Regions from separate parts of the Paraclostridium sp. genome, predicted to be linked through region 3. Evidence: riboswitches for the same ligand, from Rfam matches in the RefSeq annotation. Region 3 holds a riboswitch; each other region holds the start of a gene.
What was found. Region 3 has a riboswitch for lysine ahead of nhaC (Na+/H+ antiporter NhaC). Riboswitches for the same ligand answer to the same signal wherever they lie in the genome.
Positions count from the first base shown of each region.

Region 1: it holds a riboswitch for lysine, as region 3 does, so the genes downstream of both, ACRCYC_RS13680 (amino acid permease) here and nhaC (Na+/H+ antiporter NhaC) in region 3, are expected to answer to the same signal.
Region 2: it holds a riboswitch for lysine, as region 3 does, so the genes downstream of both, lysA (diaminopimelate decarboxylase) here and nhaC (Na+/H+ antiporter NhaC) in region 3, are expected to answer to the same signal.
Region 4: it holds a riboswitch for lysine, as region 3 does, so the genes downstream of both, ACRCYC_RS00215 (YfcC family protein) here and nhaC (Na+/H+ antiporter NhaC) in region 3, are expected to answer to the same signal.

Region 1 is NZ_JBOFKN010000174.1:7,348-15,852, forward strand. It holds gene ACRCYC_RS13675 (hypothetical protein) at 1-4,771, shown strand, start outside; gene ACRCYC_RS13680 (amino acid permease) at 4,830-6,302, opposite strand; lysine riboswitch at 6,448-6,617, opposite strand; gene ACRCYC_RS13685 (endonuclease/exonuclease/phosphatase family protein) at 6,841-7,890, shown strand; gene ACRCYC_RS13690 (PocR ligand-binding domain-containing protein) at 8,021-8,505, shown strand, end outside.
Region 2 is NZ_JBOFKN010000205.1:13,248-21,752, forward strand. It holds gene ACRCYC_RS15680 (pyridoxal phosphate-dependent aminotransferase) at 1-402, opposite strand, end outside; gene ACRCYC_RS15685 (pyridoxal phosphate-dependent decarboxylase family protein) at 423-2,105, opposite strand; gene ACRCYC_RS15690 (chemotaxis protein) at 2,387-3,319, opposite strand; gene ACRCYC_RS15695 (hypothetical protein) at 3,547-4,416, opposite strand; gene ACRCYC_RS15700 (patatin-like phospholipase family protein) at 4,603-5,466, shown strand; gene lysA (diaminopimelate decarboxylase) at 5,552-6,844, opposite strand; lysine riboswitch at 6,974-7,149, opposite strand; gene ACRCYC_RS15710 (DUF4004 family protein) at 7,246-7,869, opposite strand; gene ACRCYC_RS15715 (polymer-forming cytoskeletal protein) at 7,883-8,505, opposite strand, start outside.
Region 3 is NZ_JBOFKN010000059.1:83-7,968, forward strand. It holds partial or broken gene ACRCYC_RS03970 (protein phosphatase 2C domain-containing protein) at 1-567, opposite strand, end outside; gene ACRCYC_RS03975 (hypothetical protein) at 640-969, opposite strand; gene ACRCYC_RS03980 (peroxiredoxin) at 1,110-2,894, shown strand; lysine riboswitch at 3,021-3,193, shown strand; gene nhaC (Na+/H+ antiporter NhaC) at 3,312-4,736, shown strand; gene ACRCYC_RS03990 (acyl-CoA dehydratase activase) at 4,765-5,523, opposite strand; gene ACRCYC_RS03995 (double-cubane-cluster-containing anaerobic reductase) at 5,539-6,693, opposite strand; gene ACRCYC_RS04000 (calcium/sodium antiporter) at 6,812-7,765, opposite strand.
Region 4 is NZ_JBOFKN010000008.1:436-7,260, reverse strand. It holds gene ACRCYC_RS00235 (AAA family ATPase) at 1-692, shown strand, start outside; gene ACRCYC_RS00230 (hypothetical protein) at 696-1,208, shown strand; gene ACRCYC_RS00225 (GNAT family N-acetyltransferase) at 1,292-1,777, shown strand; gene ACRCYC_RS00220 (hypothetical protein) at 2,322-2,780, shown strand; lysine riboswitch at 2,892-3,071, shown strand; gene ACRCYC_RS00215 (YfcC family protein) at 3,237-4,628, shown strand; gene ACRCYC_RS00210 (M20 family metallopeptidase) at 4,645-5,835, shown strand; gene ACRCYC_RS00205 (DUF1648 domain-containing protein) at 5,898-6,368, opposite strand; gene ACRCYC_RS00200 (BlaI/MecI/CopY family transcriptional regulator) at 6,549-6,825, shown strand, end outside.

The DNA.
Region 1 (8,505 bases), on a different contig from region 3:
TGTTGATAGCTTGCCAAATCCAAATAATATTAAAAATAGCGCTACAACATCATATAACTATTATATAGATCCAAATCAACAACCAATATCTAAAACATCAACAAGTAACACTGTTACTACTATAATAAGTTCATACTCAGCTACATTAACTAAATCAGTAGACAAAATGTATGCAACTATAGGTGATACATTAAGTTATGAAGTTATAGCTAATAATACAGGAACACTGCCTTTAATGGATGTTAATTTCAAAGATATAGTTCCAAATGGAGCAACATTTGTAGCGGGATCAGTAGTAGTAGATGGTACAAGTGAACCTAGTGCAGATCCTAATACTGGATTTATAATAAATAATATATTACCTGGTGGAAATGTTGTTGTAATGTTTAAAGCAACTGTAACTAGTGTTCCAATACCTCCGCAAATAAATAATACTTCAAGTATTAATTTTAAATATCAATTAACTCCAACATCACCTTATATTGATGGAAGCTTAACAAGTAATACAACTACTACAAATATAAATATGATGGCTGTTACCAACACAAAGAGCGTAAATAAAATTTATGCAACTGTAGGCGATATATTAACGTATACTTCAGTTATTGCTAATAATGGCAATATAAATATTAGTGATACTAACTTTGTAGATTTAGTACCAAGTCATACAACTTTTGTAGCTGGATCTGTAAAGATAGGATCAACAGCGTATACAGATTATAATCCTAATACTGGATTTACATTGGGAACTATAATTCCGGGGTCATCTGTTACAATTACATTTGATGTAACTGTAGACAGTGTACCAAGCGATGGATATATAACAAATTCATCTAATCTTAATTATTCATATAAGATAAATCCAAATGGAGACCCTATAGTAACAAATGTAAGTAGTAACACTGTTACCACATATATAAATATGGGTAATTTAACAGTAACTAAATTTGCAGATAGAACAGTAGTTAAATTAAATAATATAATAACTTACAGTTTCATTATAAATAACACTGGAAACGCTATTCTTAAAAATTTATTATTCAAAGATATAATTCAAGAAGAATCTACCTTTAATATAGGATCAGTATATATAAATGGCGTAAATAAGCTAAATTATAATCCAAATATAGGTTTTGCATTAGATGATATAGCTATAGGCAATCAAACGACAGTTAGTTTTACAGTAACTACAGAGAATTTACCATTAGATAATAAATTATTAAATAAAGCGGATGTAGATTATTCTTATTATGTAGATCCTAGTGGAAGCCCTACAACTAAAACAAAATCATCAAATACGACTACAGTATATGTATATGACACCATAATATCGGCTAATAAATCTGTAGATAAAACTATTGCAAAATTAGGAGATACATTAAACTTTACAATCCAACTAATAAATGAAGGAAATGTTACAGCTCAACTTGTAGAATTTATAGACACCTTAGATCCTAATTTACAATTTGTTGATGATTCTGTATATATAAATGGAATTCAAAAGATTGGATATAATCCGAATATAGGATTTAGTCTAGATGATATAGAGTCAACTATGACAACAACAGTAACTTTTGAAGCTACAATAATTAGTAGGCCTTTAGATAATACTATCTATAACTTTGCAACTATAGATTATCAATATACAGTAGGAACAGATGTAATAAATGCAACTATCAATACTAATACAACGATGACTTTTGTAGCTATTGGAGAATTAACAATTACAAAATCAGTAGATAAAAATTATGCTACAGTTGGAGAAAATTTAAATTATTCAGTAATGATAAAGAATACTGGATCAGTAAATGCAACAAACTTAAACTTTAAAGATTTAATGCCACCTTCGACTTCATTTAATACAGGAAGTGTAGCAGTAGATGGAATACCACAACCAACATTTAATCCTGTAAATGGATTTAATTTAGATGATTTAACTCCAAATCAATATCATACAATAACATTTACTATTCATGTAGATGCGTTACCTGTAAATGGTAAGGTAGAAAATACTGCGGATACAACTTTCACTTACAAGTTAACTCCAACAGATAATCCGGTTACTATAACGGCAACATCTAACAAGGTTACAACTTTTATTAAATTAGGATTACTAAATCTTACAAAAGTTGTAGATAAGTCATATGCCACAATCGATGATACCTTAAATTATACAATAAGTATAGTTAATCAAGGAAATGCTAATTGCTTCAATGTACTATTTAAAGATATAATCCAGGCAAATGCTAGTTTTGTAAATGGATCAGTATATATAAATGGAGTAAATAAATTAGATTATAATCCTAATACAGGATTTAGTTTAGATGATATACCAGGTTATTCAACCGTAACTGTTAGCTTTAAAGTAAAAGTTCAAAGCATACCACCTGTAGACTATACAATTTATAATGATGCCACAACGAATTATAATTATTATATAAATCCAAATGAATCACCAATATTAACTCAATCTACAAGTAATACGGTTACTACAGTGATAAACCAAGGATCTTTAACGGCTACAAAATCTGTTAGCAAGTCATATGCTACAATTGGAGATGTAGTAACTTATACAGTTAATATAGTAAATACAGGAAATGTAATCGCTAAAAATGTAAACTTTAGAGATGTTATACCAAGTGGATTAACATTTGTTTCTGATTCAGTAACTATAAATGGAATATCATATATTGGTTATAATCCGTATTCAAGTTTTACATTAGGAAATATAATATCTGGAGATACAATAGTTGTTAAATTTGATACGACTGTAACTTCAGTGCCAACACCATCACTAGTAAGTAATACAGCTAATCTTACTTTTGCATACAGAATAGATCCGAATGGAACTGACTTATTTGCACAAGTAAATTCAAACACGGTAACGACTCAAATAAATTTAGGATCATTAAATCTTCAAAAAAGTGTAAACAAAGCATATGCTACTAAAGGAGATATAATAACTTATACTGTTGTTGTAACTAATAATGGAAATGTAAATGCAAATGATGTGATTTTTACTGATAGTTTACAGTCAGATGTAATTTTTAACTCTGGATCGGTAATAATTGATGGGGATTCATATCCAGATTATAATCCAAATTCAGGATTTAACTTAGGTACTATAGAACCAATAGCATATACAACTATAGTATTTACGGTTACTGTCATACAACAGCCTACACACGATTCAGTAATAAACTATGCAGTAGCAACTTTCAATTATAAGGTAGATCCAAATGGTCAATATTACAACAAGTCAACACTATCTAATACCGTATCTACTATTTTAATAATTCCTAGTTTAACTACTACTAAAAATGTTGATAAATTATATGCAACACTACAAGATGTTTTAAATTATAGTATTTTGGTAAAAAATTCAGGAAATACAACTATATCTCAATTATTCTTTTCAGATGTTTTATCTAATGGAGCTGTGGTTAAATCAGGAACGGTAATAATTGATGGTATAAGTTATCCAGACTATGACCCAGTAACTGGATTTGATTTACCAAATAATCTTATTGCTGGAAATACTTCATTAGTTCAATTTCAGGCAATAGTAACAACATTACCATCTCCTCATCAGGTAACAAACTATGCAACATCAAATGGAGTATATAAAATAGATCCACAAGGAAGTTATTATCCAATATCATCAACATCTAACACTGTAACTACGAATATAAACCTAGGAAGTTTATCTAATACAAAATCAGTTGACAAGATGTACGCAAAAGTAGATGATACAGTAACTTATACTTCTACAATAATAAATACAGGTAATGTAAATGCAACGAGCTTATATTTTGTAGATGTACTACAAGATGCATTAACGTATATATCAGGAAGCGTTAGAATAAATAATGTGTTATATCCATCACTTGATCCAACAATTGGATTTGACTTGTCTGACTTAGGTCCGAATCAGACAGTAACAGTAACATTTGATGCTAAGATAAACTCATTACCGATACCATCATATGTAACTAATACTTCTCAGATTCAATTTAGCTATAAGATAGACCCTAGTGGAACTATTGCAACTAAAACTCAACTAAGTAACACTGTAACAACTAATGTAGTTTTAGGAAAAATAACAGCTGTTAAAACGGTAGATAAACCAATTGCTACGATAGGGGATATTCTAACTTATACAGTAACACTTACTAATATTGGTAATGTTATGGATAGTGAAGTATTATTCCAAGATACACCATCTATAGGAGCACAGTTCAAGACAGGATCTGTATTTGTAAATGGTGTAAGTAAACCAGAATTTGATCCGACTATCGGATTTAGTATAGGAGATATAGGAGTAGGGAATGTGGTAATAGTTCAATTTGATGCAAATGTAGTTTCGGTTCCGCCTACAAATCAGGTAACAAATCAAGCTGTTATACCTTTTAAATATTTAGTAGATCCAAAACAATCACCATATAGTGATACAACTTATTCAAACACAGTAACAACTAATATTGCATATGGTAATTTAAATGTAACTAAGACAGTAAATAAACAATATGCTACTATAGGTGAAAAATTAACGTATACAATTACAATTGTGAATATTGGCAATATAAATGCTACAGATGTAGTGTTTGTAGACTACACTCCTCACAACTCAGTATTTGTTTTAGGATCTGTAACTGTAAATGGAGTAGCTCATACAGATTATAATCCTTCAGCAGGATTTAATTTAAATACTATGGTACCAGGTCAAATAATTACAGTTGTATATCAAGTTCAAGTTGTAGATTTATGTTAATATAATTTTTAAAACTAAAAAAGACATTACTATAAATTTATAGCAATGTCTTTTTTTATTAATTTAATTCAGATATTTCTTTATCTACTTGATTTAAAGCACATTGACTACTATCATTATAAGTTAAATCAACATCATCTAAAGGAATAACTTTAGTTTTATGCTTAACTTTATATCCGATATATAAAGCAAAGAATAATGGGATTCCAATATAAGAAGCTATTAAATTTTGCCAATCAATACCGTTTGGAGTTATACAAGAATAACCTTGACCGACTATAATTATAATACACATTAATAGTGCTAATATTGGTCCGAAAGGATACCATTTAGCTTTAAACTTTAATTCTTTTAAATCGTGACCTTGATGGATGTATACCTTTCTAAATCTATAGTGGCAAACTGCTATACCAACCCAAGCAATAAATCCTGCAAGACCAGATGCAGCAACTAACCAAACATAAACAGTACTTTCTGCGAATACACCAGTTAAGAAACATGCAGAAGCTACGATGGTAGTTAAAATTAAAGCATTTACAGGAACACCTCTATTGTTAGTTTTTGCAAAAATTTTAGGAGCAAGTCCTTCTGTAGCCATTGAATGAAGCATTCTAGTTGAAGCATACATACCAGAGTTACCAGCAGACAATACCGAAGTTAATATAACTGCATTCATAAGAGAAGCAGCACCAGCTATTCCAGCTTTTGCAAAAACCATAGTGAATGGACTTTCTGAAACACCAGCTTCAGTAAAAGGTATTATAGCGCCTAAAACAATTATAGTTCCTAAATAGAATATTAATATTCTCCAAAAGATAGATTTAATAGCTTTAGGTATAGTTTTTTCTGGATTTTCACTTTCACCAGCAGCTACTCCTATAAGTTCTGTTCCTTGGAATGAGAAACCTGCTACCAAGAATATAGCAAATATAGATTTCATTCCACCGTGGAATGGGCCATCAGCTATAAAGTAATTGTGGAATCCTATTTCATCTGAACCCATAACTCCAACAATCATTAAAACTCCTATTATTAAAAATATAATTACAGTAACTACTTTTATTCCTGCAAACCAATACTCAGATTCTCCATATGCTTTTGCTGATAAAAAGTTTAAACCAACAATTATGGCTAAGAATAATATACTCCAGTAAAACCCAGGAATATTAGGGAACCAGTATTTCATTATTAAAGAGCCAGCTACCATTTCAGCAGCTATTGTTATAGCCCAGTTATACCAGTAATTCCACCCAAGTGCAAAACCAAGTGCTGGATCTATAAATTTTGTTGCATATGAACTAAATGAACCTGATATAGGCATATAAGTTGCCATTTCTCCTAAACTAGTTATTAAGAAATAAACCATTACACCTATGATACCATAGGCAACTAATGCACCACCTGGACCTGCTTGATGAAGTGTATCTCCCATAGCAAGAAATATACCTGTTCCAATAGAACCACCTAAAGCAATCATATTTAAGTGTCTTGCTTTTAAACCTCTTTTTAATTCATGATTTTGTTCACTCATTTAAATTATCCTCCTCATGGTGTCAATTATAAATAAGTAACTAAGATAATATAAATCTTTATAACAATAAAAAAAGCCATGAGGCTATACTCATGACTTTATACGAAAATATCATACTAAAAGTATGAACGTACCGTACGTTTTCATTGAAAATAGCTCCCCACAAAAATGTGACAGTCTTATATATATTTTATATAAGCCCAGCAAATAGTATTAAAGCATTACCTATTCACTTCGGCGAAATTTCCTTTCATATTACTTCATCGAGCTTACCTCCATAATATTACTTTTAAGCTTCGCGCCTCTATCTCAGTTATCTACTTGTTGTATTATATTATAAATCATATTTTAAATAAGTCAATATCAATAATTATATTGGCAACTTTAAATCTTTTCTGATATTTTAAATAACATAAGTATATACAAGGCATAAGTTTAAAAAAATGTGAAAAATATGGTAATATAGATTGTATATAAAAATTTAAACTTCATACAACAAAAGTATTGGTTAGAATAAAAAATATTGGGGGATATAAAGATGGTTAAAGTTATATTAAGTATCATAGGGGTAATTGCAGTAATATTTGGAGGGTATTTTTTATTTATGGTGGCCACAGACTATAAGCCTGAAAGCGAAATTTCTATAGAAATTGAAAATAATCAATCTAAGAAAGTTGAAAAAGAAGATGAAATATCTATAACAACTTTAAATACAGGTTATTGTGGAACGGATAAAGATGTAGATTTCTTCATGGATGGAGGAACTATGTCTAGAGCTGTAAGTGAAGAAAGAGTAAATGAAGATTTAAATGGAATAATAGATTATATGAAACGTTCAGATTCAGATATATATTTTTTACAAGAGGTAGATAAGGAATCAACAAGAAGTTTTAATGTGAATCAATATGAATCCTACAAAAATAAATTTGAGGATTATGGCTCTATGTTTGCTATAAACTATAAAGTTCCTTGGGTTCCAGTTCCAATAACTAAACCTCATGGTAAAGTTTTAGGTGGATTAACTACTATGTCAAAATACCATATAGATGAAAATACAAGATATGACTTACCAGGAAAAGAGAACTTTTTAAGACAATTAGCAGACCTAGATAGATGTATGATGGTTAGTAGAACTACAGTTGAAGATGGTAAGGAATTAGTACTTATAAATGCTCATTTATCAGCTTATGATAAAGGAGGTAAAGTAAGATTACAGCAGTTAGATTTTATAGAAAAATTCCTAAATAATGAATATAAGAAAGGTAACTATATAGTTTTAGGGGGAGATTTTAACCAACAAATTCCAGGGACGAGTTATTCAGACTTTGATACAACTCAACAAAAACCAGCATGGTTACAAGATATTCCAAAAGATTTTGATCCAAATGGTTTCAGATGGGCAGTAGATGCAAATACTCCAACATCTAGAACAATGGATATTAAATATAAAAAAGGCGAGAATCTATTATCTATTATTGATGGATTTTTAGTTTCTGATAATATAGATGTTATAAATGTAAAAGGATATAATATGGATTTTAAGTATACAGACCATAATCCAGTTACTATAAACTTTAAGTTAAAATAGATATATATATTTATTATTTATAAAAAGATATACATTCAAGATTGATTGTATATCTTTTTTGTTGTCTAAATGATATCTATGATAAAATATTATATTAATTAGACAAAATACTATTAAAGGAGTATGTAACGTGAGAAATGAAAACTTAAGCTTACAGAAAATAATAGATTTAAAAAAGTGGAATAACCTACAAGATTATATTTCTTTAGTTAGTAAGATGGCAATAGTTGTAGTAGATTACAAGGGAAATCCTATTAGCAAACATAGTGGTTGTCATAGATTTTGTGAAATGGTTAGATCAGATACACAACTATCAAAATATTGTAGAAAATGTGATTCAAGAGGTGGTTTAGAAGCTGTACGTTTAAATAGACCTTATATTTATTTATGCCATTATAATATAGTAGATGTTGCAATTCCAATTATTATAGATGAACAGTATATAGGAGCAATTATGGCTGGGCAGGTGAAACTATCAGATGACAAAACTTGCGGAAATTTAGAACAAATATTAAGTGTATCCGATAAGTCATCATATGGTGAAGATGATTTAGGAAAGTTAAAAGAATATTATGATGAACTACCTGTATTGTCTTATGATGAGGTAAATAGTAC
Region 2 (8,505 bases), on a different contig from region 3:
ACCTATTAAATGTACAATGTTCATATATACACTATATGACGGAGAAGGAATCAAAACTTTATCGCCTTCATCAATCATAGATGAAAGCAAATAATATATTCCTTCTTTTGTTCCATTTAATATTTCTACTTCTTTATTTTGATTCAAATCAACATTAAATCGTCTTTTATAGTAATTTGATATAGATTTCTTAACTTCTTTTTCTGTATCTTTATCTGTAAATCCATATCCATGAGAGTTTTCATCTAAAATATATTTATTTAATTTATTTAATATAGATCCATCAGGAGGATCTATAGGATTACCTATTGATAAGTTAATTACATTATCTTTTTTCAATAGTTCTTTATCAATAAAACTAAAAGCATCTTCTGGAATTGTATTTATATATTTCTTACTCATATTCCCTATCCCCCCATGTATTATCTTATCGGTTTTTCAAAGTTAACTTGTCCAACTTTTATTTGTTTTGATAATACTTTTTCTTCAAATCTAGTTATAGTAGCATCTAGTTTATCAACAATTTCATTTATAATTTCATTGTCCAAATACATAGACATTGGGAAAATTAAAAATGCAGTATGGTTTTTATCTCCAGGATATACCTTATATTCAGGTACTATACTTATTAATGGTATAACCTCTCCAGCATTTACCTGATCCCAACAGTATTGCATAAATACCTTTGAAATATTTTCATAACTCTCATTAAACAAAGTCTCAATCTTATTAAAATCTATAGTAAATACAATCTCCCACCCAAGCGAGTTATTGATAATTGATATTCTTTCATTTTCCTCTAATTTATTTTTTAATTCTTCACTCATAGAATGTAGCTTTACTAAATAATTTTGGAAGCCCTCTCTTCCCAGTCTATTCATAGCTACCCATGATGTTACAATACCTGTTGCCGGTCTAGAATTTTCGAAAGTATATCTATAAGCTCTGAAGTTTCCAAATTCATAATCTGATTCTCCATACGAATATTTACCATCATTTAAATAATCGAAATTATCATCTGTCTTTGATACAAACATACTAGTAGAATACGGACATAGTCCATTTTTATGCATATCAACACCGAAGGAATCAAATTTAGAAACTCCTTCTATGCGTTTAACTACTTGTTTAATTTTACTTTTAATTTTTTCATCTGATACTTTTTCATTCCATTCATCTTCACTTAATCCCATAAAATTAAGCCATAACCATCCAATAACACTATCTAAATGGAAATATGGGAAATAATCTTTATTATTTTTTTCAAATAAATCTTTTACACTATCGTATACTCCTACTGTATCATCACATGCAAAATTTATTGTTGTCCCTCCTGCACATATAATTGCAGCTATCTTCTTCCCCTTTTTATGTTGCTCTTCAATTGTATCTAATAAACTTTGTCTATCCATTTTCCATCCATCTTCGGACTCTATTCTAATACAATTATTAGAACCCATTCCTAATATAGAGCATACATGCTCAACACAATAATGTGATGACTCATTAGTTAAAACTACTAAATTTGGGTCTATACCTTCATTTCTAGAGTTTGGATTTATTTTTGATATTGCTGATTTTACAGCATATAAAAGTGTTAATTTCCCCCCATTGCAAGATATCCCATAAGAGTTATCCCATCCAGCTAATTTTCCTATCATTCTTGCTATTTTTTGTTCAAATAATAATACTTTTCCCCCAAATGAATCCATCAAACTATTAGTGTTGTATAATTGCGTAATAGTTGATGCTGCAACTGTATCTATAAGCGGCGATGGAACCATATTGAATAAAGAATAAGGAGACTGAGTTCTTATGCTTCCTTCAAATAGTTCTGCTAAATCTTCGAATACTTTTTCAGATGATTCCCCTTTTTCTGGTATAACTATATCTTTTAAAATATCATTATATGAAAATTTATCAACTTCAAATTTAGGATTTAATCCTTTATCATTTAAAGACTCATGTAGTAATGAAACTTTTTCTAATAATACATTAAAATTACTTTCATTTGATTTTAAGAATTCTTTTTCTAGACTCATGGAATTTAATCCCAATGTCGATTCTTTTCTATTCTCTTCCCTATTTAAAACTGTTGCTTCCAATGTTATTCCCCCCATATGTTGTTTATTCTTAAAATAATAACAATTTTTACCATTTATTTGTAATGGTAGTATGTATTTCTTCATTTGTCTACAAATAAATAAATATTTTTTTATAAAAAAATAAATTTTTAATGCTTTTTTAACTATAATAATCCATATTCATGGTTTTATTTAATAAATAGTCTATTTATCTATTATTATCGTAAGATATCTAACTTAAGCTTCTACTTTAAATAAAAAAAATAGATACAGCATTGCTGTACCTATTTTTTTATTTAAATTTAATTTGAGTTTTCTGTTAATCTATCTATTATGCTAACAAGATTAGCTATTTCAGGCTTAGTTATTTGTTCATCTGCTCCAATTGATTTACCTTTGATACGCATTTCTTCACTTATTAATGAAGAGAATAATATTAAAGGAATTTCTTTAAGTATACTATCTTCTTTTATAAGTTTTGTTAACCTATGTCCATCCATTAAAGGCATCTCTATATCTGATACTATACAAGAAACATGCTTTTTAACTGGATCTCCACAAGTTCTAACTTCTTCTAAATACTCCCATGCTTCTTGTCCATTATCTACTTTGATTGTACTCTTGTACCCAGCTTTATGTAAACATTCCACAATCATTTTAGAAAGTAACATTGAATCTTCTACTATTAAAACTGTTTTATCGTTTTGTTTACGCTCCCCTAATCTTTCTATAGCTTCAAATTGGATGCTTGACTCCGGACTTATTTCTGCAACAATTTTTTCAAAATCTAAAATAGTTATAAGTCTATCTTGGTATTCTGCTATACCTGTTGCAACACCTTCATCTCCACCATATATAACTCTATCAGGTTTTTTTATTGATTCCCAAGATACTCTCGCAATCCCTACTACTGATTCAACATGGAAAGCGAAATTTAATTTATTAAAATGAGTAACAATAAAAATATCAGTAGTTGAGTTATCTGATTTAGGAAGATTTAAATATTTACCTAAGTCTATTACTGTTATAATTTCATTTCTTGGTTTAAATACACCTTCTACAACTTCATGTGAGTTAGGCATTTTTTTTACATCTTGCGCTATCATAATTTCTCTAACTTTTGCTACATTTATACCGAATAATTCACCTGCAATGGTAAATTCCATAATTTCAAGTTCATTAGTTCCCGACTCTAAAAGTATTTTTGTTTTACTTGTGCTTTCTGAAAATCCCATAAATAACCTCCCGTGTTACAAAATTTGTAACTTTCAAAATATCATTGCTTATTTGTATATACGGACTTTCTTTTTAAATCTGTAGGTCGCTTAGGATAGATATATGTGTATATGTTGATTATTTTTGTGTGTTTTGTGGATATCTTGCTTTACGTTTTCACACTTTCAAAATCTGCCTGTGTATAACCTAGATAATATATTTTAGATATAGGTTTATATTCTGTAAATTAAATTATATATAAACCTATAATTATTATTGCTATAGTTATTAAAATCCAGGTTAAATTCTGTGATAATGAAGTTGGTATTATGTAAATGTATGGATTTAAACTGAATAATTTATTTTCATTTTCTCTTTTTAAGTTTTCTATAGCTAACATTTTAAATTTAAATTGAGTTGTTGATAAAATTCCTTCTTTAAACATAATATCTATGTTATTAATAGCTTTAGATATTATTTGTTGTTTTTCTTCATTTGTTTTACAATTTTTTAGTTGAGTTTTTAAATCTTTATTTTCTTTTATTGATTGTTCTGCTTCTTGTTTTATTTCAGGATATTTTTCAGTTATAAATTTTTGCTCACTTGGAGTTAGCTTTTCACCTTTTAATATTTTTATAGCTATACGATCTGCTTTCTTAGTTTCTATATTTATTTTGTTAGAAAATTTTTCAACATCCTCCATACCCTCTATTTTAATTTTAACTTGGAGTTCTGAAAGAACTCCTTTTTTGCCCATGATTTTTATGTTATTAATTGCAGTAGATATTATTTGTTTTCTCTCTTCATCTGTTTTACAACTTTTTAATTGTTGTTTTATATCTTGCATTTCTTTTTTTGATTGATTTGCAAATTGTTTTATATCTGGATATTTTTCAGTTATAAGACGTTGCTCTTTTGGATTCAATTTTTCACCTTTAATTATCTTTATAGCTATTAATTCTATATTTTTTAGTTCTTCCTTAATTTTTCCTATAAAATTTTCAGATACTATATTTTGAGTTTTATTTTGTAATTGTTTATTTTCTTCATTAGGTTTTATATTTGACTTTGTATATAAATTTGCATTGTAAGTACTTTTATTTACATTATTGATCATCTTCTATTTGCTCCTCAGGTGCAGTTTTTATTAATGTAAAATTAATATACTTATATTACCATACATTAATTACTTGTCTACCCTTCACAACTAGACAGTATAAATACCTTGAACTATAATAGTTTTAAAACTATACAATTTATTTAATTTATATATAAACAAGGTTAAAGTTTAGAAAGGATAGTTATGAGTAAAATAGGATTAATATTAGAAGGTGGCGGTATGAGAGGAATTTATACTGCTGGAGTGTTAGATTTTTTTATAGAAAAAGATATAGAAGTTGATATAGCAATTGGAGTTTCCGCTGGGAGTTGCCATGCCTCTTCTTATTTATCAAAACAATTTAAAAGAGCATATCATGCTACTGTAGATTATATAAATGATAAAAATTATTTAAGCTTTAGTAATTTAATTAAAACAGGTTCAATATTTGGTATGGATTTTATGTTTAACACAATACCCAATGAACTAAACATTTATGATTATGATACTTTTAATAAATCCAATACTAAGTTTGTAGTAGTTGCAACAAACTGCGAAACAGGCACCCCAGAATATTTTGAGTTAACAGATTTAAAGAAAGAAATTATTTATATGCAAGCATCTTGCTCTATACCTATGTTTGCAAATATAGTTGAAATAGATAATTATAAGCTAGTTGATGGTGGTGTTTCTGATTCTATACCATTAGAGTATTCTCTAAATCAAGGTTATAAAAAAAATATAGTTGTATTAACTAGAGACATTACCTATAGAAAAAATAAACAAAAATTTACTTCAGTTGTAAAACGAAAGTATAAAAAATATCCAAAACTTATTAAAGCTATTGAAAGTAGACATATCAACTATAATAAAAGTCTTGATTTAATAAATAAATTATCTCAAAGTGGAGATGTTCTTGTTATTAGGCCAAAGAACCCTGTTAAAGTTAGTCAAGTTGAAAAAAATATTGATAAACTTACTGATTTATATAATGAAGGCTATAATAATGCAAAAGAATTATATCAAGATATATTAGATTTTATAAATACATCTAAAAACTATAATTAATTTTAATAATTTTTATATATAAAAATAATAGCTGATGCGCTTATGTATTGTCATATGTCGCATCAACTATTAAAAATTTTTCTAATTACAATTCTAAGTTTAAAAGTTCTTCATAGCTCTGTCTTTTGCATATTAATTTAACTTCTCCATTTTGTACAGATACAACTGCTGGTTTTGTTATTTTATTATAATTTGATGACATAGAATATCCATATGCACCCGTTGAAGACATTATTAGTATGTCCCCACTTTCTATATCCATAATATCTGCATCTGTTATAAGTATATCCCCACTTTCACAACACTTACCTGCTATTGTTACTTGATTATTTTTTTCTTGGCCCATTTTATTGGCTATTGCACATTCATATCCTGCTTGATATAGTGAAGGTCTTATATTATCTGTCATTCCTCCATCTACACTTACATAAGTTCTTACATCTTTTATATCTTTTATAGACCCCACTGTATATATTGTACTTCCTGCATTCGCTACTATTGATCTACCTGGTTCTATTATTAAAATAGGTGTATCTATTCCTATTTCTCTGCATACTTTATTTGATCTTTTTATTATAGCTTCACAGAATTGCTGTATAGTTTTAGGTTCATCTTTTTCAGTGTAATAAACTCCTACACCTCCACCTAAATCAACTTCTTTTATATCTATATTATATGTTTCTTTAATTTCTTTTACTAAGTTCATCATTATTTTCACTTCATCTAGATATGGTTCAACATCAAATATTTGAGACCCTATATGTGCATGTATTCCTACTAATTCTATATTTTTATAATTTTTCATATTCTCTATCGCACTATGTAAATCTCCATTTGATAATGTAAATCCAAATTTAGAATCAATTTGACCTGTTTTTATATAGTCATGGGTATGCGCCTCTATCCCTGGAGTTATTCTAAAGTATATAAGTTGCTTTGTATTTCTTTCTTCACAAATTTTTTCTAATATATCTAATTCATAATAATTATCTACAACAAATCTTCCTACTCCAAACTCTACACCCATAATTATTTCTTCTATCGTTTTATTATTTCCATGAAATAATATTCTTTCCATTGGGAAATCAACCTTGTGCGCTGTATATAATTCTCCTCCAGATACTACATCAAGATACAATCCCTCTTCGTTTATCAAGTTGCACATATGCATTGGTAAAAAAGCTTTACCTGCATAAGCAACTCTATTACCACTTTCATTAACTCTAAAGTTATCTACATATTCTCTGCAATTATTTCTAACTAATTCTTCATCAAATATATATAAGGGTGTTTGATATTTTTCTTTAAGCTCTTCACAACTCACACCTCCTATATAAAGCTGATTTTCTCTAATAGACATTGTTCCTTGTAATTTCATTTGCATAACCTCCCATATTTTGATGTTTTGAGGTTGCTACAGGACATTTTAGTTTTCTATATAAAAAATCCCCTCTTAAGTCATCACTTAAGGGGGGATAATTATACTAATATAAAATACTATCTATTCCTCAAATGTAGCTCAACACAATTTACCTTGTGACAGTTATACATATATTCTATGCATACCCAGGATTATAGCCTTAAAGCTTAAGCTATATCCTTCGGCGATAGTTCCTTTCCCAATAAGTCATTGTGCTTACCTCATTATTGGTACTGATAAATATCGCGACCTCTACAATCAATATTCTTTTGTTAATACGTTATTTTACATATCAAATTTGTATTTGTCAATGTTTTTTCTGAATATTTTAAATAATTTTAAAATATTCATATTATAAATTATATTATTAAATTTTTACTCATTTCACTTATCTCTCTCATAATATCTATTTCAATTATTTTAATAAGTTCTTTATCAAGTATTACCTGCTTATAATCTATACATCCAATCACAAAAGGTACCCCTAATTTTCTAAATACATAAATTCTAGAGTTATCTTTATAAATCTTCTCAAAATCATTGTTTATTATACTTATTATCGATTTCATTTCTTCCATAGTTATAACTGATTTTACAAGATATTTTTCTATTATAGTAATTGCTAATAATTCTTTTCTTCCTATCATAGTATTAGATTGATAAAAATTATAAAATATATCTTTAGTATAATTACTTATAACTTTTTTATCTAACATAATTTCCATATTAAATTCTTTTGCATCTGTTTTTTTAGTAAACATATTTGCTATATCATCTAAAGACACATCATCTTTCATAGAAAGTATTAAATCTATTCTTTCTAATATTTTTTCTTTTGGAAAAAAAGTTTCCTGTCCTGTAAATGTAGATTTTTTTATAAACCACTCTTCAGGTATAATATTTTTTCTCTTCCATCTATATAATTGACCATAGGAAATATTCGCCTTTATCAATAAGTCTTTCTTTGATATTAATTCATCCATATTTTTGTCCTCCTTAGCCTATCTTAACATGATTTTTTACAGTTGAATTTTTAGATATATTAAGATTGCTAGTGTATTCTATATTGTCTATATTACAGTTGCTTATTATATCAACTTGTTTACCCCTTATATTTGTTATATCACAATTTTTAAGTTTAATATAATCGCCTTCTATAGTACTACATTTAAAACTTTTAGTTAAGATACTAGATAAACTTAAAAATGTTAAAATTGACTTATTGTTTTGCTTACGTATATTAATATTAGTAGCTCCAACTTCATTGCAACGAGACTTTCCTTTAAGATAGATAGTAATATCCTCTGAATTTATTAATCCATTGCAATCTATAGAACCATCTATCACTATGTTCTCGCATTCAATATCTCCATCTACACTTATATGTCCTATAACTCTTACTTCTTTAGCTTTTAAATTTCCTTTTATATTGGTATCTCCATATATTGTAACATTGTTACACTCAACGTCATAATTAAACTTGGCATCTCCACGTACTATTAAGGTATCTAGTTCACAATTTTTATCTACCGTTAAATCTCCATTTATTTTTAAATAATTTGATATTAAACTTCCTTTTATAGTTGCATCTCCATTTATTTTTAAACTTCCAAAGTCAC
Region 3 (7,886 bases):
AAAATCTATTTTCAAATCTATATATCTATATGCATCATTTAAATACATTGAATTTAAAACTCCATCTAATTTACTAATTTTATTATATCGAATAATTTTAATTGTTTCTCCATATTCAACTATATTTCCATCTCCTATTTGTACATATAGTTTTATTTTATCAGTTATTAAAACTCCAATAAGCGTAGTTCCATACAATATATAATCAACTTTATACACATTGGGCACATTTTTTTTATAATGATTTACTACATAATTTCTCCATGTATTTTGTATTTCTAGTTCAATAGTTTGATCTGTTTTAACTTTTTTTATAAATTCATATTGTTCCAGTTCATCAAATTCAGATAGTGTTTTATATAATTCATATAAAACATCTATACAAGCATTACATGCAAATTCAGAACCTTTGTCACTGTATCTGCACCTACTTATTCCATGACCATCCCCAATTGCACAAATAATTCCATCATCCAGTTTTTTATATTTTAAATAGTCTTGAGATTTTTTATTTTTCATTTTATTTTTGTAACCTACGACACTACTGCAAAACACATCATACTTCATATATATCCCCCCCAACCTAGTATTTATTATATTGTTATACATAAAAAAAAAGCACAGCATTTGCCGCACTTTTTATGATATTTTTCTTCTTTTAATTGTTTCTTTATTTCTCGTTGGTCTTTTTCTCGTAGATTTTCTAACTCTACTAACTTTTTGTACAGGTCTTCCAAATATTTTTTTACAATCACATAAAACCCAACATGGAGTTAACGTAAAAATCATACCTAAAGCTAACATAATATAATATCTAAACCCTATGAATACCCCATTTACTGAGTTTATTAATAATAATATACTCGTAATACTTATGGATATTACAGATGATAAAACAAATATTCTTGAAATGTCTGAAAATGTCTTAACAACTCTTGGCAGTTTTTTATTTTTTTGGCTATTTTTCATCTTTTGCCTCCTATTATCAACAAATCATACATATATTCTAATATAATAAATATACCAAATTTGTATTAAAATAGCAATTCTTATTAGTAACATTACCTCTACTTAGTTAATAAATTAAATTAAGACTAACTTTAAAAGGAGTGATTCATTTGCCATGTCTTCCTAACTTAGGTTCTAAAGCGCCTGATTTTAGTGCTAATACAACATTTGGACCTATCAAACTATCAGATTATAAAGGTAAGTGGGTTGTATTATTTTCCCACCCTGGTGATTTTACCCCTGTATGCACAACAGAGTTTTTGTGCTTTGCAAAATATTATTCAAACTTCACAAAAAGAAATACAGAATTAATAGGACTTAGTATAGATAGTAACAGTTCTCACTTGGCTTGGGTTTATAATATATATATAAATACCGGCGTTGAAATTCCATTTCCTGTAATTGATGATAGACGAATGGAAATTGCTGGGTTGTATGGAATGATTTCAGAACCTATGAGCGATTCTTCCACTGTTAGATCTGTTTTTATAATTGATCCAAATCAAATACTACGAACAATTTTATATTATCCATTGACTACAGGTAGAAATATACCTGAAATAATAAGGATTATAGATGCACTCCAAACTTCAGATGAGCAAAAAGTTGCAACACCTGCAAATTGGCTACCTGGCATGCCTGTTATACTCCCTGCTCCAAAAACTTATAAAGAGTTAAAGCAGCGAATTAATACTTGTAAGAAAAATAAAAAATGTGTCGACTGGTACCTTTGTTTTGTACCAGATGAAACTTCAACTCCAGAAGTTCTTAAATCATATGAATCTATTTCTAATAAAAAAAATACAGCTAAATCCAGACCTCAAATTGATTCACCTTCTAACTATGTGCCACAAAACCCTAAATGTCCAGATATAAATAGAATTGTTGGTGAATATGTATTAGGAGACCCTACTAGTGTAGATGCTTTTTTACTTGATTTTGTTATTTATGCATTCGCTGAAATAAAATCTGATGGTACTTTATTTATTCCAACACCTAGATACTTACGCCAACTTTTAGCTTTAAAAAAAGATAATCCTGACTTAAAAGTAATAGTAGCTATCGGTGGTTGGGCTCAGGATGGATTTTCTGATGCTGCTTTAACACCAGCGTCTAGATATAAATTTGCAAGAGAGGTCAATAATCTTATAAAACAATATAACCTAGACGGTATTGATATAGATTGGGAGTATCCAGGCAATAGTGCTTCTGGAATTAAATCAAGACCTGAAGATAGAGAAAATTTTACACTTCTTCTAACAGCTATACGAGATGTTATCGGCTATGATAAATGGTTAAGCGTAGCAGGTACTGGCGATAAAGCTTATATAAATAAAAGCGTAGAAATAGATAATATCGCTCCATTAATAAACTATTTCAATTTAATGAGCTATGACTTTACTGCTGGCGAAACTGGAGCTAATTCAAGAAAACATCAGTCTAATTTATATGAATCTAAACTTTCCATACCTGGGTATAGCGTAGATAGCATGGTTCAAAATTTAATCGCTGCTGGTATGCCTTCTCAAAAAATATTATTAGGTGTTCCATTTTATGGTAGATTAGGAGCTACAATCACAAAATCTTATGATCAACTTAGAAAAGATTTTATAAATAAGAATGGATATATATTTAAATTTGACAAAGAAGCTCAAGTTCCATACTTAGAAAAAGATGGAGAATTTGCAATGTCATATGATGATATACTTTCTATATATATAAAATCTCAATATGTAGTAGATAATTGTTTAGGTGGTATATTCTCGTGGATGTCTCCATATGATAAAGCAAATATACTTGCTAAAGCAATGAGTGATGGTATTAATGATCCTAATGAACTGAAACTTGAAATAGAAGACATTTATGGACCTACTGTGTTAAGCTAAAAAATAGTCTATCATTTTGATAGACTATTTTTTATATTTCGAAAATTTAAAGTTGTTTTTTAATTTATATTTACATTTTCAATTTCTGTGATATAATAAAAAGCATATCAAACAAAACAGAATATAACTAATGGTAGAGGTTGCATTATTAAATAGTACTATTATCGAGGTTAAGCTCCTGTGAAATAATAAGAAAGGTAATAATGCCGAAATGTATAAGTTATGCTTTAAGCTTATATGTTGGGGATATGCATAATATGTATATCACTGTCACTTTTTTGTGGAGGGCTATCTTTAGATTAAGTTATTATATTGATTTTATAATTTCAAGTCTAGAAGGTCTATTTATCTTCTAGACTTTTTTTATTTTCATTCTCCATTTTGAGTTATATTCTTAAAATTTACTGGAGGTATTTTATGTTAAAAAGAGAAAAAAGACAAGCTTCATTAGGTGATTCACTTTTATGTATAGGTTTCTTAATATTTGTATTATCTATATCATTAACAAAATTAGGAGTCTCAGCCCATATCCCTTTAGCTTTAGGAGGTATTTTTAGTGGTTTTGTCGCTGTCTTTAAATTAGGTTTTACATGGAAAGAACTTGAAGAAGGTATTTTAGCTACAATCGGATCTACAATGCAAGCTATTATAATACTTTTAATAGTAGGTATGTTGATTGGTACATGGATAATTTCTGGAGTTGTTCCTAGTATGATTTATTGGGGGTTAAATATATTATCTCCTGGAATTTTCTTAGTTGCTACAACGGTTATTTGTTCTATAGTTTCTATCTCAACTGGTTCATCTTGGACTACTGCAGGAACTATCGGAATAGCACTTTTAGGTATAGGTAGCGCACTTGGTATACCTAAAGAAGTAATAGCTGGAGCAATAATTTCTGGAGCATACTTTGGAGATAAAATGTCTCCACTTTCAGATACTACAAATTTAGCACCTGCTATGGCAGGTACAGATTTATTTACACATATAAAACATATGCTCTATTCAACTGTACCCGCATACTTAATAGCACTTGTTATATATGCTTTTATTGGTTTTAAATATGCAGGTCAAGCTATAGATAGCAGTCAAATACATCAAATACAGCAAGCATTAGCTTCAAGTTATAATACATTATCTCCATTGCTATTATTAATACCTGCAATAGTCATAATTATGGTAATTTGTAAAGTTCCCGCTGTACCAGGACTTATAATAGGTACATTACTTGGAGGAATTATTGCTATAGTTTTCCAAGGAGCATCATTTAAAGAAGTTCTAGAAGTTGCTCAAGTTGGTTATACATCTAATAGTGGTATGATATTTGTTGATGAACTACTAACTCGTGGTGGTCTTGATAGCATGTTAGGTACTGTATCTCTTATGCTTTGTGCTTTAGCAACTGGTGGAATATTAGAAAAAACAGGAATGTTAGAAGCTTTAGCAACAGCTATCCTAAAATTTGCAAAAGGTACATTTGGACTTGTTGCTGCAACAATATTTACATGTATAGGAACTAACCTTGCTGTTGCTGATCAATATTTAGCAATAGTTATGCCTGGTAGCATGTATAGAGAAGCATTTAAAAAACAAGGTCTATGCCCAGAAAATTTATCTCGTGCCCTAGAAGATAGCGCTACTATAACTTCTCCTCTTATACCTTGGAATACATGCGGTGCTTATATGAGTGCAACTCTTGCAGTTAACTCATTTGCATTTTTACCATATGCATTTTTCAACTTATTATGTCCTATAGTTTCATTAATTTTAGCTGCTACAGGATTTGGTATTACTAAATTAGCTAAACAATCAAAAGATGAAGTTCAAAAATCAATTGCATAAATAAAAGGATGGTTATGTAACCATCCTTTTATTTTTTATATCCTATTATAGCTGCTCCTAATGCTCCAATAATCTGTGTATCCTCTGCTATATATATTTTTTTACCTAAATTTTGTTCTAACATATTTACAAGAACTTTACTTTTTGCGACTCCTCCTGTAAATGCAATTTCATCTATTACATCAATTCTTGCTAACATCGATTTTGATCTATTCGCTATAGATTGTAATATTCCAGATGAAATAGATTCTTTAGATATATTTTTAGCTAATAAACTTATTATTTCCGATTCCGCAAAAACAGTACACATACTAGATATTATTTGTGGTGTAGCACCTTTTGCTAAATCATCTATATTTTCTACATCTGTTCCTAATAAATTAGAAGTTACCTGTAAAAATCTACCAGTACCAGCTGCACACTTATCATTCATTATAAAATTAGATACATTCCCATCGCTATCTAAATTTATAACTTTGCTATCTTGACCACCTATATCCAGTATAGTTCTTATATTATTATTCAAGAAATGAACACCTTTTGCATGACATGTAATTTCTGTGACTTTTTTATCAACAAAATCCATACTAACTCTTCCGTATCCAGTTCCTATAACTTTTTTTATATCATTTTTATCTATATTTTCACTAAGCTTATCATAAACTTCAAGTGATGCAGCCTTAGGACTCCATCCTGTAGGTATTATAATTTTTTTTATTATATTTTCACCATTAAATAAAACTCCCTTAGTTGCTACAGATCCAGAGTCTATTCCTATACTATACATAAAATCCCCCTATTTCTAGTCTATCATTTCTATAAATGCTTCAAATCTAGTTCTTAATTGTTCTGTATCTGACTTTGAATAATCAGTTTCTATAGCCATATATGGCTTATTTTTCACATCATTTACAAATTTTTTAATTCTATAACTTTCTACATTAAAAGTGTGACATGCTTGAAGTACAACATCTATTACTCCATCTACTTTATATTCATCTATCAATCTATCTAATAATTCTACTCTTGCATCGTTGTTAACCATACATGAACATGCTATATTTATGTATTTTTTAGCTATCGCATCTATAGGATCTGGATTATTTTCATCTACTAATTCATCATTAGATCTTATCCCTCCACAAAGTTCATATGCAACTACAACTGCACCACTATCTTCTAAAGTTTTCACTATTTTTTCGCTTATTCCTCCAATTGGACACCCTGTAATTAAAATTCTTGGCTTATCTTCACTTACAGGTCTTTCTCCAGCTTCATATTTTGCCTTTATAGATGTTATCATATCTCTTATACTATCTTTTAATTCATCTCGATCAAATTTGAATCCAGAATTATATAAAACTTGGTGCATGTCGTACCCATTCATTGGTGGTGGTACTAACTTTCCTAATTCATAAAATTCCTTTAATAACCTTCTTTCCTCATTTTTATCTTTTATTGCTTCTTTTAAATCCTCATCAGTTATTTCAACTGAAAATCTATTTTCTAATTCTTCTTTTAGAATCACTATTTCATTTTTCCAAAGTTCATATGCAAATCTACCATTTTTACTATTTGGAAGTTGCATTAAATGCAAATCTTTTATCTTTGCTAATTCTTCATACATTTTTTTCTTTCCATCACATGTTGTCTCTGCTATTAATAAATCTGAGAAATAAAAATATGGACATGTATCTGTTATCGCATGCCCAAAACTTGACTTTATAAGTGGACAAAGATTTCTTGGTAGTATTTTTTCAGCTTCTGGTATTGGTTCTTCACTAACTCCACAAACACCTACTGTAACAGCCTTAGCTGCCATAGGTATTTCAACCGGAGTAAAAGCACAAAATACACCTACTAATTTTTTTCCACTTTCTTTTAATTCTTTTGCTTTTATAAATCCATTTCTTCTAGCTTCACTGAATTCTTCAAATTTTTCTGGTAATGATATCATATTATTTCCCCCAATAGTTATAATGATTTACAATGCAATTTTATCATATGCATACTTTTAATGTACAATAGTAAAAACCTATTCTAATCATTGGTAGTATAGTTTTTTACTATATTATCTATTGCCTTATTATTATAAATACCATATATGCTAAATAAGTTAAAATCATTAAAGACCCTTCGATTTTATTTACTTCTTTCTTAGTAGTTGCAAATATGTATACTAGGATAGATACTATAAGCATCACAAACATATCTACAAACACTATAGGATGAACTGCTATATTATTAATAAAAGATGATATTCCTAATACAAATAATATATTAAAAATATTTGATCCAACTACATTCCCCATAGCAATATCACTTTCACCTTTTTTAGCCGCAACAACACTAGTTACAAGTTCTGGTAATGATGTCCCTATAGAAACAATAGTAAGACCCACTAAATTTTCACTCATTCCTAGTGACAAAGCTATAACAGTTGCATTATCAACAACTATTTGACCACCAAATATAATTCCAACTATACCAACTAAGCTTATAATTAAACTCTTTGGTATAGATGATTTAGGATTCCCCTGCTCAATTGGCATTTCTTCTTTTGAAGTTATAGCCATTTCTAAAAGGTAATACATAAATATAGAAAACAGTGCTAACAACATAAGTCCATCTGATCTAGTTAGTTCATTTTGACTATAACCTTGAAACCTCACATCATGAGATAATATTAAAAGAACTAATGAAGATAATAAAATGAAAGGAAACTCTTTCAAAATTGTAGTTTTTTGTACTTTAACAGGCTTTATTACAGCTGCTATCCCTATCACTGCTAATAAATTAAATATATTAGACCCAACTACATTAGCAATAGCTATATCATTATTTCCTTTTAATGCAGCCGTAACACTTACCGCTGCTTCTGGGGCACTCGTACCAAATGCAACTATAGTAAGTCCTATTATTATAGTAGGTATTCTCAATGCCTTTGCTACTGATGAAGCTCCACTAACAAAAAAATCTGCAGATTTTATAAGTAATATAAATCCAACGATAAGTAATATATAGCTCATACATTTTCTCCTTTTTAAATTTTAAACTTATATTAACCATATATATATTTATTTATAACCTTATTTTATATATCAAGTTAAATTGTACTAATACAATTTAATTTTTTTTGATATATATACT
Region 4 (6,825 bases), on a different contig from region 3:
AAGATATAACTCTAGAAGTAATTAGCGAAACAAATGTAAAAGAATATCCTAAATACATATTTATACCAGCGAAAGAAATGTTATCTCATTCAAAAGGGTTTCTAGCTCTTAACAACAAGTATGATATGCCATTTGATAAAACCTATGTAGATATAATAACTAATGCAGAGCTTCCTGAGACTAAAGAAGTATCTCCTATAAATAAAAAAATATTAGATATAATATCAAAAGTAATAGATGGAACTGTAATATATGAAAATGATACTTTCTATATATTAAAAGATGACAAAAGAAAGATAGAATTTTCATTAGAAGCAGAAGGACTTCGTAAATTTGGACTATTATACAAATTAATAAGAAATGGACTTATAGAAAAAGATACTATACTTTTATGGGACGAGCCAGAAGCTAATATAAATCCTTCACTTATACCAGTACTTGTAGATATATTTTTAGAACTACAAAGAGAGGGAGTTCAAGTATTTATAGCAACGCACAGCTACAACTTAGCTAAATACTTTGAAATAAAAAGAAATAAAACTGATAAAGTTCTTTTCCATAGCTTATATAAAACTGAAAATGGAGTTAAATCGCAAAGTAATGAGTACTTTGGAGAATTAGACAACAATATCATAATAAAAGCTGATTCTAAACTCTTAGATGATGTAATAGAAGAAAGTTTAGAGGATTAGTTTATGGAAAGTAAAATAGTATTAGATGAAAATGGAATGTATAAATTTGATTTTTCAAATTGCGAATATGTATTAGAATTTCATGATTTAGCTAATAAATCTAAGTTAAATGATGTTGATTTTATAACAGAATTAAACAATGAAGTGTTATTTATAGAATATAAAAACTCTAATATACCAAATGCAGTAAGACCAGAAGCTATGTTAAAAAAAATAATAGAAAAACCAGAAAAGTTTTATGCAAGTATTGCTAAGAAATATTATGACAGTCTCTTAGTACTTTGGTCTTGCAGAGGAAATGAAAAAGATAAACCAATATCTTATATATTTTTAATAGAAGATAAATTAATAGATGAGGTTATGAGAAAAAAATTAAAAGCTAAGATAAAAAATCAATTGCCATTTAATTTAAAAGGAGATCAGATTTTAAGAGAAGTTATATCAAAGTTTGAAGTATATAATCTTAAAGAGTGGAATCGTGAATTTCCACACATTAAGATTACACCAGTAGAATAATAAAAAATTATCAATTAGATTATCTGTTATCGTGGACAGTCTACATATAATAGGTTATATTATAACTATTTAAAATCAAAGGGATGTTTATAGGAGGGATAATTATAAATTTTGATAATTGTAAACTCGTTAGTTTAAATAGTGAAATATTAGAGCATATATTTTTATGGAGATATGATAAACCATATAATGTATATGATTTGTATTTAAATGACTATTTAAACAATAGTGACTCGTGGGGAGTAGAGCAATTTGCTTTAGTAGAAAATGATAATATAATTGCATATGTATCATGTCAGATAGTAGAAAATGATATGTGGGTTGGATGGTCTTTAAGACCGAATTTATGTGGAAGTGGAATAGGTCAAAGTTTTGTAAGAAAATGTATAATCGAATTAATAGAACTGAAAAAATACTATATGAAAGATATATTTTTAAAAGTATATAGCTGGAATGCTCGTGCTATAAAAGCTTATGAAAAAGTAGGATTTACACATCATGATAATTTTATAAGAGTTGAAAATAGTAAATCTACTGAATATACTATAATGAACATGAAGATTAACTAAGAACTATTAATTCAATAATTAGTTATTCAAAAAATGTTTATGATGAAAAAATTTAAGATAATATGTATAATCTTTTTAAGAATGGTTAATTAAGTTTAACAATCAGCCAACACTGACTACACAAAAGCTAGATAATATCTTACCTTTTGGTAGTACCTTTGGAAGTGATGGTGGCTAGATATTTGAAAAAATATCACATTAAATATAATGAATCTACTAGATTCCTCGCTCTACTAGAGTGCAAATAGCCCTAGTCTAACGCCCAAAGGTTAGAGGTATAGCTAATTTGCAAACTATATTTAATAAAAGTCAAAAGAGGATAAGGATGTAATTAACATTACTCCTTGAAAAAGCACTGAATTTGAAGGCTTAGCCTATCAAATCAGTGCTTTTTTTAATTATCGCTTCTACTTAGGTATTTTGTTATAATTATTATAGTAAATTTTAAAATAATAATTAAAATTTAAATAATAGTTGCAACAATATATAGTTTTAAATTATATATATGAAATAAAAAACATAAATATTTAGGGGAGGTAAAATCATGAAAAAGAAAACAATCGCATTAATAGCAGTATTATTAATTTCAATAATTGGAATATTGATATTTACAAAAAACAACTCAACTCCAGAAAAACCACCAGAGGACTCAAAAGACAATCAAGTACAAACAACACCAGAACAACTAGATGTTATGGGGAAAATAACAAACATAAAACAAGAAGAAGACAACTTAATAATAAGAGTAGAAGCTGTCAAAGATGAAAACGCTAAAAATGGAATTGATACACTAGACTTAAAACCAGAAGTTAGATACGACATAGCAGACGTTGTAATAAATAAAGATACAATAATCAAAAAAGCAGACTCAGACAAAACACTTAAATCATCAGATATAAAACAAAATCAAATAGTAGCAGTTAAATTTGAAAAAATAGAAGGAAGATCTTACCCAGTATATGCAAATGCACAAAGCATCACTATAATTGATATGAATAATTAATTAATTAATTTACAAAAAAAGTAAAAAATTCAAAATATTTACAATTATATAAAAACATGATATAATCATTCATAACAAATAAAACTTAATAAAAATTACCTCATCTAAAAAGATTGAGGTAGAGGTCGCATTTACTAAAAGTAATATTGAAGAGGTCGGAAGCCAATGAATCAATATAAAAGGAGTAAGTGCCGAAGTTCTAGTATCCAAAGCTAGTGCTGGGGCTGTATTTAATAAGTACAGTACTGTCATCAAAATTATCCCAAGTTTTGATGGAGAGCTATCTTAAGTAAGATAAAGGGGAGATGTAGGTATGTTGTATTTAGCATATTAAGCTCAACATGTACTCGTGTTGAGCTTTTTGATTAAACAAATTTTCACACCTATATAAACTAAGATAGCAAAAGGGAAACAGACAATTAAACGTCTTAATTTAAAAAATGGGGGAGATTGAAAATGAGTAATTTAAAAAAGAAAAAGATTATTATGCCAAATACACTTACAATAATATTTTTATTAATAGTAGTAATGGCAATCCTTACTTGGATAGTACCAAGTGGAAGTTTTGAAAGAGAAGATGTAGATAATCGATTAGTTGTTGTAGCAGGAACTTATGAAAAAGTACCGTCAAATCCACAAGGAATAGCTGATGTATTTACAGCACCTATAAATGGATTTATAGATGCAGCAGAAGTAGTAGGATTTGTTTTAATAGTAGGAGGAGCTTTTGGGATAGTTAACAAAACAGGAGCAATAGAAGCAATTATAGCTCACACTGTAAACAAAATGAAAAAATACCAATTCCTAATAATACCTATCTCAATGATGCTATTTGGATTAGGTGGGACAACGTTTGGAATGAGTGAAGAAACACTACCTTTTTACATGATATTCATACCACTTATGACTAGTATGGGATATGATTCATTAACCGCAGTGGCAACAGTATTCATAGGAGCGGCAGCGGGATTTGCAGCATCTACTACCAATCCTTTTTCTGTAGGTATAGCACAAGCACTTTCACATATAGCACCAGGTTCTGGGATAGAGTATAGAGTAATTATGTTTATAATATTTATGATTATAAGTATTGGATTCGTAATGATATATGCTAATAAAGTTAAAAAGAATCCAGAAAAATCTTTAGTTAGAGATATATTAGTTAATAAAGAAGCAATAGAGAGTAATGACACAAATATAAAAAAATTTACAAAAAGAGAAGCTATAGTAATAACAATTTTCACATTAGGTATGGCAACTATGGTGTATGGGGTTTTAAAATTAGGTTGGTACATAAATGAAATTGCAATGATATTTACGGCTATAGGTTTAATATCAGGAATAGCATCAGGGCTTAGTCAAGATGAGATAGTTAGTTCATTTATAAGTGGAGCTAAAGATTTAATGTCAGCAGGACTATGTATAGCATTTGCACGTGGAATAGTGATAATAGCAGAAAATGGATATATAATAGATACAATTTTAAACTCTGCATCAAATATTTTAAATGGATTACCAAAATCTATATTTATAAATTTAACTTTCTTGATAGAAGGGTTAATAGCATTTTTAATACCGTCAGCATCAGGACTTGCATCACTTACAGTACCAGTTCTTGCACCACTTGGAGATTTGGTAGATGTGTCTAGACAAATGATAGTTACAGCTTTTCAATTTGGAATAGGTATAACAAACTTAATAACACCTACATCGGGAGTATTAATGGGAGCATTAGCACTGGCTAATATTCCTTGGGCAAAATGGGTTAGATTTATAATGCCTTTGATTGTAGTTCTAGTAATTACTACAATGGTATTTTTAACAACAGGATTATATATAGGACTTTAACATAGGGGGAAAATTTATGATAGAAAACATAAAGAAAAAAGCTTATAGCATAGAAAATGAATTGGGAAAAGAGATAGAAGAAGTATGCAATTTTATATTTAATAATCCAGAATTAGGAGATGAAGAGTATATATCATCTAAATATCTAGTTGATAAAATGAAAGAATATGGATTTAAAACAATATATCCTTACTGCAATATGGACACAGCATTTAGAGCAGAATTAGGAGATGATGATGGTCCTACCATAGGATTTTTAGCAGAGTATGATGCACTTCCTGGATATGGAGAAAATAAAGAAGCGGCTCATGCTTGTGGTCACAATTGGATTGCAGCATCAACATTAGGGGCTTGTATAGTGCTTAGCAAGTTAAAGGCAAGTTTTAAAGGTAAAATTGTATTAATAGGAACACCAGCGGAAGAAAGTACAGGAGGAAAGTGTGATTTAGTTAAATGTGGAGCTTTTGATGATATTGATGTATGTTATCAGATGCATATAGAAGCTTTTAACAATATAAATTGTAAGGCTTTGGCAATGGATTCTATAGAGTTTAGTTTTAAAGGAGTAGCAGCACATGCAGCTAGTCATCCTCATATGGGAGTTAACGCATTAGATGCAGTACAACTTACTTTTGCAGGAATAAATGCACTAAGACAACATGTAACATCAGATGTTAGAATACATGGTATAGTTTCAGATGGAGGAGAAGCTGCAAATATAGTTCCAGAAAAATCAGCTTGTAAGTTTTACATAAGAGCTAGTGAAAGAACTTATTTAAACGAAGTAACTAAAAAGGTTATAAACTGTGCAAAAGGTGCAGAGTTAATGACAGGGGCTAAATTAACTTATAGGTACTTTGAAAATCCTTTTGATAATATAATAAACAACAAAGTGCTTCAAAACATCACAAAGAGGAATTTAATTAATGTAGGGATAACAGATATATTAGAAGGAAAAGAAGGGCCAGTAGGTTCTACAGATATAGGTAATGTAAGTCAAGTTTGTCCTACTATGTATACGGAAATAGCTCTAGATATAAATCCTATGGTATATGTTCACGAAAAAGAGTTTTTAAATTATGCAAATTCCAAAGAAGCTTATGATAAGTTACATAAGTCAGTAAAAGCAATGGTAGGATGTGCTTTAGAAATTTATTTAGAAGACGGGTTACTATGTGAGATTAAGAAAAATCACTTAAATTCATAAAAAATATTTATTGATGAGTAAGAAGAAGGTATTGGAAAATGGCCAATACCTTTATTTTTATTTCACTTTAGTTTTCTAATTTTTACATAATATAAAATAATAGGCAAAAATATTAAAATTAAAAACATAGGTAAAAATAAAGAACCTAAAGGTTTACTATTTGCCGACATAATAGTTATATAAAAGAAAGAAACGTTAATTGAAGTTTTCACAAAGCTTATAAAATATCTTGTTAAATCATAAACTTTAGCATAATTTTGCTCAGTTACTTTTACAGGTATATTTAAAGATTGAGGTATAAATAATGTAATTCCCATAGAGCAATTTACTAAAACTGCCAATATAGGCAACAATATTAACGTACCCTTATCTCCCCACGAATCAATATGACCTGTGAAATTATAATGAGATGGTACTGTATCTCCTATATTGTTCCAATTAACAATTAGATACCCTATCATAAAACATAATATTAATAAATTTATAAGTTCTATTACTTTCTGTTTAGTATCAAATTCAAACTTATAGTTCATTATATCCCCCCCTGTTTTGATTTTTATAATTTAAATAATTATAGCATAAAGCATATTCTCTTGCTTTAAGTAAATATAAATCTTTTTTATATAGTAGATATTTATGTTGACAATTAGACTTTTGTCTAATAGAATTAAATTAAGGATATAGACAAATGTCTAATAAAAGGAGGTAATAGTATGATAAAAATTCCTAAGACAGAACACCAAGTTATGAAATTTATTTGGTCTCAAAAATCATCTAAGGTATCATCTAAGGAAATAGGTGATTATATGCTGAAAGAATGTTGTTGGATAAAGCCAACAACAGCAAAAGTTCTTTCCAGATTAGTGGAAAAGGATTTTTTAAAATCTGAAAAAGAAGGAAGAAATATCACATACACTGTGCTAGTAGAGGAACATGAATATGTAAAGTTTGAAACAAATGAATTTTTTGACTTTGTTCATAATAAATCAT